2 regions of the Pseudomonas sp. LB3P25 genome follow, and region 2 is predicted to be linked to the other one. Evidence: predicted binding sites of a transcription regulator. Region 2 holds the regulator's gene; the other holds the start of a gene.
What was found. Region 2 encodes FliA, which starts transcription of late flagellar genes. Its sites were predicted from a motif close to CTAAAGTTTNNNNNNNNNNNGCCGNTAA; they were not measured.
Positions count from the first base shown of each region.

Region 1: a site for FliA is predicted at 3,943-3,970, ahead of ACYZTW_RS06650 (flagellar protein MotY). Genes of this name have one in related genera too.

Region 1 covers NZ_CM142711.1:1,526,062-1,531,793, reverse strand. Annotated here, with positions in the region: gene ACYZTW_RS06665 (response regulator transcription factor) at 1-245, opposite strand, end outside; gene ACYZTW_RS06660 (hypothetical protein) at 821-1,453, shown strand; gene ACYZTW_RS06655 (argininosuccinate synthase) at 1,622-2,839, opposite strand; gene ACYZTW_RS06650 (flagellar protein MotY) at 2,969-3,877, opposite strand; gene pyrC (dihydroorotase) at 4,037-5,083, shown strand; gene rnt (ribonuclease T) at 5,080-5,732, shown strand, end outside.
Region 2 covers NZ_CM142711.1:5,432,739-5,438,470, forward strand. Annotated here, with positions in the region: gene ACYZTW_RS24995 (chemotaxis protein CheA) at 1-1,197, opposite strand, end outside; gene ACYZTW_RS25000 (protein phosphatase CheZ) at 1,212-2,000, opposite strand; gene ACYZTW_RS25005 (chemotaxis response regulator CheY) at 2,031-2,402, opposite strand; gene fliA (RNA polymerase sigma factor FliA) at 2,570-3,310, opposite strand; gene fleN (flagellar synthesis regulator FleN) at 3,307-4,137, opposite strand; gene flhF (flagellar biosynthesis protein FlhF) at 4,254-5,582, opposite strand; gene flhA (flagellar biosynthesis protein FlhA) at 5,594-5,732, opposite strand, start outside.

The DNA.
Region 1 (5,732 bases), 3.1 Mb from region 2:
GAAGTTAATATCAGCACTTTCATGGGCATTGCTGTCGATGTCAGACGCGCAATGACTTCCAGCCCATCAAGTTTCGGTATTCCAATATCCAGGATGACAATATCCGGCATATGCTCACGGGCGAGTTGCAACGCATCCACGCCATTGTCTGTCTCTGCAATGACTTCGTAGCCATGACGCTCCATTAGCATTCGTACCGCAAGACGAATGACGGGGTGATCATCCACGATCAGCACTTTATTCATGGGCAAGTCCAATTTTCGCTGTTCGAATTTTTAGAGCCCGCACAATAGCCTAGTCATTTCACCCATGGCATGCCGCCCCCCTCAGCCGCCTGCACCGAGAGACATTCCCTACAGACATTAGAGATTGGTCTTACAAAATATCCCCAAATACCGGGGAGCTAAAAACTTTATCAACCTGCGGGCATTTAGATTCTCTGCAGTTTTTTTGTTTCTATTTACAACCAGAAAATCAAATAACAGGGTCCGTCGCAAGCGATCCAACGAACACTGATGATTGAGCTACCCTTAAAAGTAACTGATATTTTCACCTGAAATCTCATACCACAAACACTGCACATCAAGGAATAATAAAAAATCACACCAGGCAACACTTCAAAAACGAATCCGATCCACCATCACCTAAAACATCAAGAACAGATATACCCGCCCCTACTCAATACCGTTACTATCACCCTATTAAACCCAACCTTTGAAAGAGTACCGCACACACAAAAACACCAAATACTTAGTTATTAAAATCAAAACCAAAAATATCAATCAACCGAGAAAAGACAATACTTCCATGAGCAGAAAACATGAACAAATTAAAGAAAAAAATCATCAACCCAATGACAGTTATTGCAATATTCGCCGCTATTTCTGAAACCTCGGCCGCCGTCTCACTGCCCTTTCTCGACAACAAGGAGCGGGAGCTCTATGTCTGGTTCTTGATCAGCTTTCCCTTCTATTTGCTTTTTCTTTTCTTCGCCACACTCAACTTCAACTACCGATCGCTGTACGCACCCTCCGATTTCGGGAAGGGAAAGCATTTTATAAAAGTAATGGACAACGCTGATCGCGGTCAGCGGCCTGATAACCTGAAGGACCCTCCCGCCTGGATCGGTATTCAGTCGAGCCTCTCGGCTCTACAGCACGTGTGCCTGCCTGAGCCGCTAAACAACCTCCACATCGTCGATGCGCGATGGTTGAACAAAAAAATGGAATTCGGCGCCTGGATTGAAAAAAACCGGCACCCACAGGGAAGCCCTGCGCAAGTGATCGTATTTCTCACCTGTACCGATTCGGAGGCATTACTGAAGGAAAGTGCCACCAAGCATTCAAAACAGGCAAAGAATCGCAACGAACCAACGCTCTGCATTGCTTACAATTTGAATTCACGTGGGCTGACGATTCTTGATCCCTCTTTTTACCTGACACGCAGCAGGTAGCGCTTGAAGAGCATTCAGAGAGAGGAAACGGAAGGAAGGGTTTACAGAAACAAAAAGAACGCTGATAACACGATGTCCGGCAGGAAAGATCCCCTATTCAGATGTGTGGCCTTGTCACCGACAAGGCCACAACTCTATTACCGTCGTTCAACTACGGTATTCAAAGTCTCAGAAAAGCTTCCGGCCTTTGTTTGCCGCAATACGCATGCGCAAGGCGTTGAGTTTGATGAAACCCGCCGCGTCGGCCTGGTTGTAGGCGCCGCCATCTTCTTCGAAGGTCGCGATGTTGGCATCGAACAACGATTCGTCGGACTTGCGACCCGTGACGATCACGTTGCCCTTGTACAGTTTCAGGCGCACAACACCGTTCACGTGGGCCTGAGACGCATCAATCATCTGTTGCAGCATCAGACGCTCAGGGCTCCACCAGTAACCGGTGTAGATCAGGCTGGCGTATTTAGGCATCAGCTCGTCTTTGAGGTGAGCCACTTCGCGGTCCAGGGTGATCGATTCGATCGCACGGTGAGCGCGCAGCATGATGGTGCCACCAGGGGTTTCGTAGCAGCCACGGGACTTCATGCCCACGTAACGGTTCTCGACGATGTCGAGACGGCCGATACCGTGTTCGCCACCGATACGGTTCAGGGTCGCCAGCACGGTGGCCGGGGACATTTCGACGCCGTCCAGTGCGACGATGTCGCCGTTGCGGTAGGTCAGCTCGAGATACTGCGCTTTGTCAGGAGCCTTCTCCGGGGAGACAGTCCAACGCCACATGTCTTCTTCGTGCTCAGTCCAGGTGTCTTCCAGCACGCCGCCTTCATAGGAGATGTGCAGCAGGTTGGCATCCATCGAGTACGGGGATTTCTTCTTGCCGTGACGCTCGATCGGGATGTTGTGCTTGTCAGCATAATCCATCAGCTTTTCACGGGAGAGCAGGTCCCATTCGCGCCACGGAGCGATCACTTTCACACCTGGCTTCAAGGCGTAGGCGCCCAGCTCGAAACGAACCTGGTCGTTGCCCTTGCCGGTGGCGCCGTGGGAAATGGCATCAGCACCGGTTTCGTTGGCGATTTCGATCAAGCGCTTGGCGATCAACGGACGAGCGATGGAAGTACCCAGCAGGTACTCGCCTTCGTAAACGGTGTTGGCGCGGAACATCGGGAAAACGAAATCGCGCACGAATTCTTCGCGCAAGTCATCGATGTAGATCTCTTTCACGCCCATGGCCTGTGCCTTGGCGCGTGCAGGTTCGACCTCTTCGCCCTGACCCAGGTCAGCAGTGAAGGTCACGACTTCACAGTTATAAGTATCCTGCAGCCACTTGAGGATCACCGAAGTGTCCAGGCCGCCGGAATACGCCAGAACGACCTTGTTTACGTCCGCCATGCCATCACTCCACGGGGTTCTACGGAAAGCCGTCAAGTCTACCGGTCATGCAGGATAATTTACAGAGGCGCGACAGCTTATGACGACGAAGCGACAGATTATGTCGAGTGAGCGACGATTACAGCGGGTTCAGGAGGTCGATGCGGCGCTCGCCGATGCAGTGGCCTGAGGCGCCGGCTTTTCGGTGGGCGCAACGCGCGCGAGGTGCACATTGACCCGACGGTTCTTCGCCCGGTTGGCGGAATTGGTATTGGGCGCCAACGGATAACGCTCGCCGTGAAAGCGCACGGTGATCTGCGATTCCTGAACGCCATTGGCCTTGAAGAATTCCATGACGGCCAGGGCCCGACGCCTCGACAGGTCACGATTGGTCAGGCGGTTGCCACTGTTGTCGGAATGGCCATCGAGTTCGATGTGGTTGACCGTCGGATCGGCCCGCATGAAATCCAGCATCACTTGCAATTGAGCCTTGGCCTGCGCGTCGAGATCGATGCCTTCGCCGGGGAAACCAATCTCGGACTGTTTGACCTGCTCGAAATTCTTCGGCAGCAGTTTTGCCACACAGCCCTGATAATCGTTAAACGCCTTGCTGAACCTGACCGGCAACAGACGCACTTCCGACACCCGGCCATCGCCCGAGTAATGTCGAACGACCGGACTGCGGCCATCCATCAAGCCACTGATCAAGCGGCCGGCCTGAACTTGCGAACTGTTGAACAGCACATCGCCCCTGCCTATTTGCACAGAACCGAGGTTGATGTCGCCACGCCCCGGCTGCCAAGGGGCCGCCGCCGCCAGCAAGGTCGCCGAACCGCCGCCGATCATCGCGTTGTAGGCCTTCAGACGAAACGTCGCTTGCTCGCCAGCGCGACGCACGAACTCGCCCGAACCAAAATCGGTGATCGGTTGACTCAGGCGGCACTCGAACTTGTCTCCTTCGACCGTCCACTCAATGTTCTCCAGACGGGTCTGGAAAGTGAGCGCCATCGCAGGAAGGCTGGCAAACACGCTGAGCAAGGCTAAATAACGCTGGCGCACGGGAGGCTCCACTGGCTTCTACAACAAAAAGACCGACACACAGATGTTTACGGCATACCTGTTGGATATCGGAAGCTTCCTGCAAAACTTGATAGCGAGTGCCTGGAAGAGTCTTTTCCGGTAGCATTCCCCTCAGTTTGACCCGCCTGGAATCCCCTCATGTCCGACCGCCTGACCCTGCTGCGTCCCGACGACTGGCACATTCATCTTCGCGATGGTGCCGTGTTGACCAATACCGTTGCGGATGTCGCGCGCACCTTTGGTCGCGCCATCATCATGCCCAACCTGGTACCTCCGGTGCGTAACACCGCGGAAGCCGACGGCTATCGCCAGCGGATTCTCGCTGCACGCCCGGCCGGCAGTCGCTTCGAACCGTTGATGGTGCTGTACCTCACCGACCGTACCCAACCCGAAGAAATTCGCGAGGCCAAGGCCAGCGGTTTCATTCACGCCGCCAAGCTGTACCCGGCTGGCGCGACCACCAACTCGGACTCCGGTGTCACCAGCATCGACAAGATTTTCCCTGCACTCGAGGCCATGGCCGAAGTCGGGATGCCCTTGCTGGTTCACGGTGAAGTCACCCGTGGCGATGTCGACGTTTTCGATCGCGAAAAATTCTTCATCGATGAGCACATGCGTCGTGTGGTCGAGCGTTTCCCGAACCTCAAAGTGGTGTTCGAACACATCACCACCGCAGACGCCGTGCAGTTCGTCAACGAGGCTTCGGCCAACGTTGGCGCGACCATCACCGCGCATCACCTGCTGTACAACCGCAACCACATGCTGGTGGGCGGGATTCGGCCGCACTTCTATTGCCTGCCGATCCTCAAGCGCAACACCCATCAGGAAGCCCTGCTCGACGCCGCCACCAGCGGCAGCGACAAGTTCTTCCTCGGCACCGATTCGGCGCCCCATGCCCAGCACGCCAAAGAAGCCGCTTGCGGCTGTGCCGGTTGCTACACCGCTTATGCAGCGATCGAGATGTATGCCGAAGCCTTCGAACAGCGCAACGCGCTGGACAAGCTCGAAGCCTTTGCCAGCCTGAACGGCCCGCGTTTCTACGGCCTGCCGGTGAACATCGATCGCATCACCCTGGTCCGCGAAGAGTGGACCGCCCCAACCAGCCTGCCATTTGGCGAGCTGACCGTAATCCCGCTGCGCGCCGGTGAAAAACTGCGCTGGCGCCTGCTGGAGGAACACGCGTGAGTGAAGACCATTTCGACGACGAACAGGACGGTCAAGGCGGCGGAGGTGGTTCACGCCACCCGATGGCTGAGCGCTTCCGTGGATACCTGCCAGTCGTTGTCGACGTTGAAACCGGTGGTTTCAACTCTGCCACTGACGCCTTGCTGGAAATTGCCGCAACCACCATCGGCATGGACGAAAAAGGGTTTGTGTACCCCGACCACACCTACTTCTTTCGCGTAGAGCCTTTTGAAGGCGCGAACATCGAAGCGGCCGCTCTGGAATTTACCGGGATCAAACTCGATCACCCGCTGCGCATGGCAGTGAGTGAAGAAGCAGCGCTGACCGACATCTTCCGTGGCATCCGCAAGGCCCTGAAAGCCAACGGTTGCAAACGGGCGATTCTGGTCGGGCACAACAGCAGCTTCGATCTGGGCTTCCTCAACGCCGCCGTCGCGCGCCTGGACATGAAGCGCAACCCGTTTCATCCGTTCTCGAGCTTCGATACGGCAACCCTGGCCGGTCTGGCTTACGGCCAAACCGTACTGGCCAAGGCCTGTCAAGCCGCCGATATCGACTTCGACGGTCGTGAGGCCCACTCGGCTCGCTACGACACCGAGAAGACGGCCGAGCTGTTCTGCGGCATCGTCAATCGCTGGAAACAAATGGG
Region 2 (5,732 bases):
CATGGCTTCGTCGCCGCTGTTGAGGCCCAGACGTACCAAGCGGTTACGCACCAGTACCAACTCGCCGACCATGTTCATGATTTCGTCGAGACGCGCGGTATCGACCCGCACGGTGGTCTCGGCTTCGCTGGCTGGTTTTTCCGGTGGTGGCGCGGCCGGGGCGCGCGCCGGAGCCGGGGCAGCAGCGACAGGTTTCGGCGCTTCGGCTTTAGGCTCGGGCGCTTTGGCGACGGGTTTCGGTGCAACAGCCTTGGCCACTGACGCCGCAACCGAAGCGCTGGCGCCGGTAGCGGTGCCCACTTCAGTGAACTTGCCCTTGCCGTGCAATTCATCGAGCAGCGATTCGAACTCGTGATCGGAGATCAGGTCGCCGCCAGCCGCTTTAGCGGTGGGCGCAGCCGGGGCCGGAACCGCAGCAATGGCCGATTCCAACGCATCCACGGCAAAGTTGCCCTTGCCGTGCAACTGATCGAGCAGTGCTTCGAACTCGTCGTCAGTGATATCGGAGCTGTCGCCTGCCGCTTTCGGGGCAGCCGGTGCGGCTGGCGCCGGGGCTACCGCATCGACGGCGAACTGGCCCTTACCGTGCAGCTGATCGAGCAACGACTCGAACTCGGCATCGGTAATTTCGTCGCTGGTAGCGGCATTACCCGCCGGCAGCGGAGCAGCCGCCGGGGCCTCTGCCTGCGCCTTGACGGCGTTCAGCGAGTCCAGCAGTTGTTCGAATTCATTATCGGTGATGTCACCCGACTCGCTTTCAGCAGCCGGTGTTTCGACCACGTCGGCTACCGGTGCGGCTTCTTCAGTTTGCGGCTCGGCCAGACGGGCCAGCGCTGCCAGCAACTCAGGCGTGGCAGCCGTGATCGGACTGCGCTCGCGGACTTCGGTAAACATGCTGTTCACCGCATCCAGCGCTTCGAGAACCACGTCCATCAGTTCCGAGTCGACGCGACGCTCACCCTTGCGCAGGATGTCGAACACGTTCTCGGCGATGTGACAGCACTCCACCAGCTCGTTGAGTTGGAGGAAGCCGGCGCCTCCTTTTACAGTGTGAAAACCGCGAAAAATTGCATTGAGCAAGTCCGCATCATCCGGTCGGCTTTCAAGCTCGACCAGCTGTTCGGACAGTTGCTCTAGAATCTCGCCGGCCTCAACCAGGAAATCCTGAAGGATCTCTTCATCGGCGCCGAAGCTCATGTGTAGGGGTGCTCCTAGAATCCAAGGCTGGAAAGCAAATCGTCTACATCGTCCTGACCGGACACAACGTCTTCTCTTTTATCGGCATGAATCTGCGGACCTTCACCCTGAGAGAGATGTTTTTGCGGATCTTTTTCTGCCAGCATCGCTTCATGGTCATGTTCGATGCCCGCAAAGCGGTCCACCTGGCTGGCCATAAGCACGAGCTTGAGCAGGTTGCTTTCAACTTCGGTGACCAATTGGGTCACGCGCTTGATCACTTGACCGGTGAGGTCCTGGTAATCCTGAGCGAGCAGAATGTCGTTGAGGTTGCTCGACACAACCCGATTGTCTTCGCTGCTGCGTGTCAGGAAACCGTCGACTCGCCGGGCCAGTTCGCGGAACTCTTCAGCCCCGACTTCGCGACGCATGAACCGTCCCCAGTCGGTGCTCAAGGCCTGGGCTTCGTTGCTCAGGCTGTTGACCAGCGGCGTGGCGTTTTCCACCAGGTCCATGGTGCGGTTGGCAGCAGCCTCGGTCAGCTTGACCACATAACCCAGACGCTCGGTGGCATCCGTGATCTGCGAGACTTCCTCGGCTTGCGGCATGTGCGGGTCAATCTGAAAATTGACGATCGCGCTATGCAGCTCGCGGGTGAGCTTGCCCACTTCCTGATACAGGCCACGGTCACGGGTCTGATTGAGCTCATGGATCAGTTGCACAGCGTCGCCGAACCTGCCTTTTTCAAGGCTTTCGACCAGTTCGACCGCGTGTTTTTTCAGAGTCGATTCGAAATCGCCCTGTGAAGACTCGTAATGCTCCATAGCTCCCCCGTGGCGCAGTGGCTTCGCAAATCAACCGATGCGTTCGAAAATCTTCTCGATTTTTTCTTTTAACGCCTGGGCCGTGAAGGGCTTGACCACATAGCCGTTAACACCGGCCTGGGCTGCCTCGATGATCTGCTCGCGCTTGGCTTCAGCGGTCACCATCAGCACCGGCAGGTGCTTGAGCTTTTCATCGGCGCGCACGTGGCGCAGCAGATCGATACCGGTCATGCCAGGCATGTTCCAGTCTGTTACCAGAAAGTCGATGCTGCCGCTGTTGAGAACCGGAATGGCGGTAGTGCCATCGTCGGCCTCGACCGTGTTGGTGAACCCAAGGTCACGCAACAGGTTTTTAATGATCCGCCGCATCGTTGAGAAGTCATCAACGATGAGGATTTTCATGTTCTTGTCCAATTCGACCTCCAAGCAGTCTTAAACGCGCCCAGCACCTGGACGCGCCATTTCAATCAATCCGGCAAAGCACTCAATGACTGTCTGGAGCACAACAGATCGGGACCGGTACGGTTCAACACCCCACCCGCCGCGTTCGCAGTGTCCCCACACTGCCTTCAGCGCGCTCGCCACTCCCCCAAACGCCCCCGCAAACGGGCCGCGCACTGGCTGTGTAACTGGCTGACCCGAGATTCGCTGACCCCCAGGACCTCACCGATTTCCTTGAGATTCAACTCTTCGTCGTAGTACAGCGCCAACACCAGTCGCTCACGCTCCGGCAAATTGGCAATCGCGTCCGCCAGCGCCGCCTGGAAGCGTTCATCTTCCAGATCGCGTGACGGCTCCAGATGAGCACTGGCGCCATCCTCGTGCAGCCCTTCGTGTTCGCCGTCCTGCAACAGATCGTCGAAACTGAATAACCGGCTGCCCAGGGTGTCGTTCAAAATCCCGTAATAATCGTCGAGACTCAATTGGAGTTCGGCCGCAACCTCGTGATCTTTAGCGTCACGGCCGGTTTTAGCTTCAATCGAGCGAATTGCGTCGCTGACCATGCGGGTATTGCGGTGGACCGAACGTGGCGCCCAGTCCCCCTTGCGTACTTCATCGAGCATCGCGCCGCGGATTCGAATGCCCGCGTACGTCTCGAAACTCGCGCCTTTGCTGGCGTCGTATTTGGTCGACACTTCAAGCAGGCCGATCATCCCGGCCTGGATCAGGTCTTCGACCTGGACACTGGCCGGCAGACGCGCCAGCAAGTGGTAGGCAATGCGTTTAACCAGTGGCGCGTAACGCTCGATCAGCTCGTACTGCGCATCACGTGCCGACTTCTTGTAGAGGTTATAGCCACTGGCTGTCATAGCACGGGTCCTGCGGTTTGTTGCACGAGGCGCTCGACGAAAAACTCCAGGTGCCCACGCGGGTTGGCAGGCAGCGGCCAGGTATCGACCTTCTGTGCAATGGCCTTGAACGCCAGTGAGCACTTGGAACGCGGGAAGGCTTCGTAAACGGCGCGCTGCTTCTGCACAGCCTTGCGCACGCTTTCGTCGTAAGGCACTGCGCCGACGTATTGTAAGGCGACGTCAAGGAAGCGATCCGTGACCTTGGTCAACTTGGCGAACAGGTTGCGCCCTTCCTGCGGGCTCTGGGCCATGTTGGCCAGGACGCGGAAACGGTTCATGCCGTAATCGCGGTTCAGCAGTTTGATCAGTGCGTAGGCATCGGTGATCGAGGTCGGTTCGTCGCAGACCACCAGCAAGACTTCTTGCGCCGCGCGAACGAAACTGACGACCGAGTCACCAATGCCCGCGGCGGTGTCGATCACCAACACGTCGAGGTTGTCGCCGATATCGCTGAACGCCTGGATCAGGCCGGCGTGTTGAGCCGGGCTCAAATGAACCATGCTCTGTGTGCCGGACGCGGCCGGGACGATGCGGATACCGCCAGGGCCCTGCAACAACACGTCGCGCAGCTCGCAGCGGCCCTCGATCACGTCGGCCAAAGTACGTTTGGGTGTCAGTCCCAGCAGAACGTCGACGTTCGCCAGCCCCAGATCGGCGTCCAACAGCATGACGCGCCGACCGAGCTCAGCTAGAGCCAGGGACAAGTTCACTGACACGTTAGTCTTCCCGACGCCACCTTTGCCGCCGGTCACCGCGATCACCTGTACGGGATGCATGCTGCCCATGAATTTTCTTTACCTTGTCTTACTTAGACGGAGGCCACATTACTGGCTGCGCGTTCACTAACTGAACAATGCATGGCAGACCATCGATGTAGGTACAAAAACTGTTCATTAGTACCTCAGCCGACCTGCTTGGTCGGGCTGTGGTAAATATCAGCGAACATGTCAGCCATGGCTTCTTCGCTGGGTTCTTCTTGCATTTGCACGCTGACGGCGCGACTGACCAACTGATGACGACGCGGCAGATGTAAATCATCCGGAATCCGCGGGCCATCGGTCAGGTAGGCCACCGGCAACTCATGACTGATGGCCAGGCTCAACACCTCGCCCAGACTTGCCGTTTCATCCAGTTTAGTCAGGATGCAGCCAGCGAGGCCGCAGCGTTTGTAACTGTGATAAGCGGCCGTTAGAACCTGTTTCTGGCTGGTGGTTGCCAAAACCAGATAATTTTTCGATTTGATGCCACGACCGGCCAGGCTTTCAAGCTGCATGCGCAGTGCCGGATCGCTGGCCTGAAGGCCCGCGGTATCGATCAGCACCACGCGTTTGCGCAGCAAAGGCTCCAGCGCCTGCACCAGCGACTGGCCCGGATCGACATGCGTCACCGACACATTGAGAATGCGGCCCAACGTCTTGAGTTGTTCCTGAGCACCAATGCGGTAGCTGTCCATGCTCACCAGCGCGATGTTCTGCGCGCCGTACTTGAGTACGTAGCGGGCTGCGAGCTTGGCCAGGGTGGTGGTCTTGCCCATGCCGGCAGGGCCGACCATGGCAATCACGCCGCCCTCTTCCAAAGGCTCGACTTCCGGTGTGGCGATCATCCGCGCCAGGTGCGCCAGCAACATGCGCCAGGCCTGACGAGGTTCTTCAATATCGGTAATCAGCGCCAGCAAATCGCGCGACAACGGGCCGGACAGGCCGATGCGTTGCAGGCGACGCCAAAGGTTGGCCTGGGCCGGACGGCTGCCTTGCAGCTGATTCCAGGCCAGGGAGCCGAGTTGCACTTCCATCAGTTCGCGCAGGCTGTTGAGTTCGAAACGCATCGAGTCGAACGCCCGTGGATCCACGCCACCGGAGGCAGGTGCCGCGGCCGGTGCAGGACGACGGGGTTCCGCGTAGGTCGGTTCGATCAGCGGCTCGGCGGCGGTCAACGGCAGGCCGGCGAACAACTGGCGATTGGTGGACTTATCGCTCTCGCCATCGCTGCGCAGGCTCAGCTCGGCCTGAGCGGTGACGATCCGCGACTGGGTCTTGCGCAGCTCGTCTTCGAGTTCCATGTTCGGAACGCGCGGGGCCAGCGCCGACAACTTGTAATCCAGGGCAGCCGTCAGCTCGACACCACCGGCGATCCGGCGGTTGCCAATGATAGCGGCATCAGCGCCCAGCTCATCACGAACCAGTTTCATGGCCTGACGCATATCGGCGGCGAAAAAACGCTTAACTTGCATATACCACTACCTCAGCCGTTGGGCCCTACTGTCGCAACGATGGTCACTTGCTTGTTGTCAGGGATTTCCTGGTAAGCCAACACATGCAAACCCGGGACTGCCAATCGGCCGAATCGCGACAGCATCGCGCGAACCGGGCCGGCTACCAGC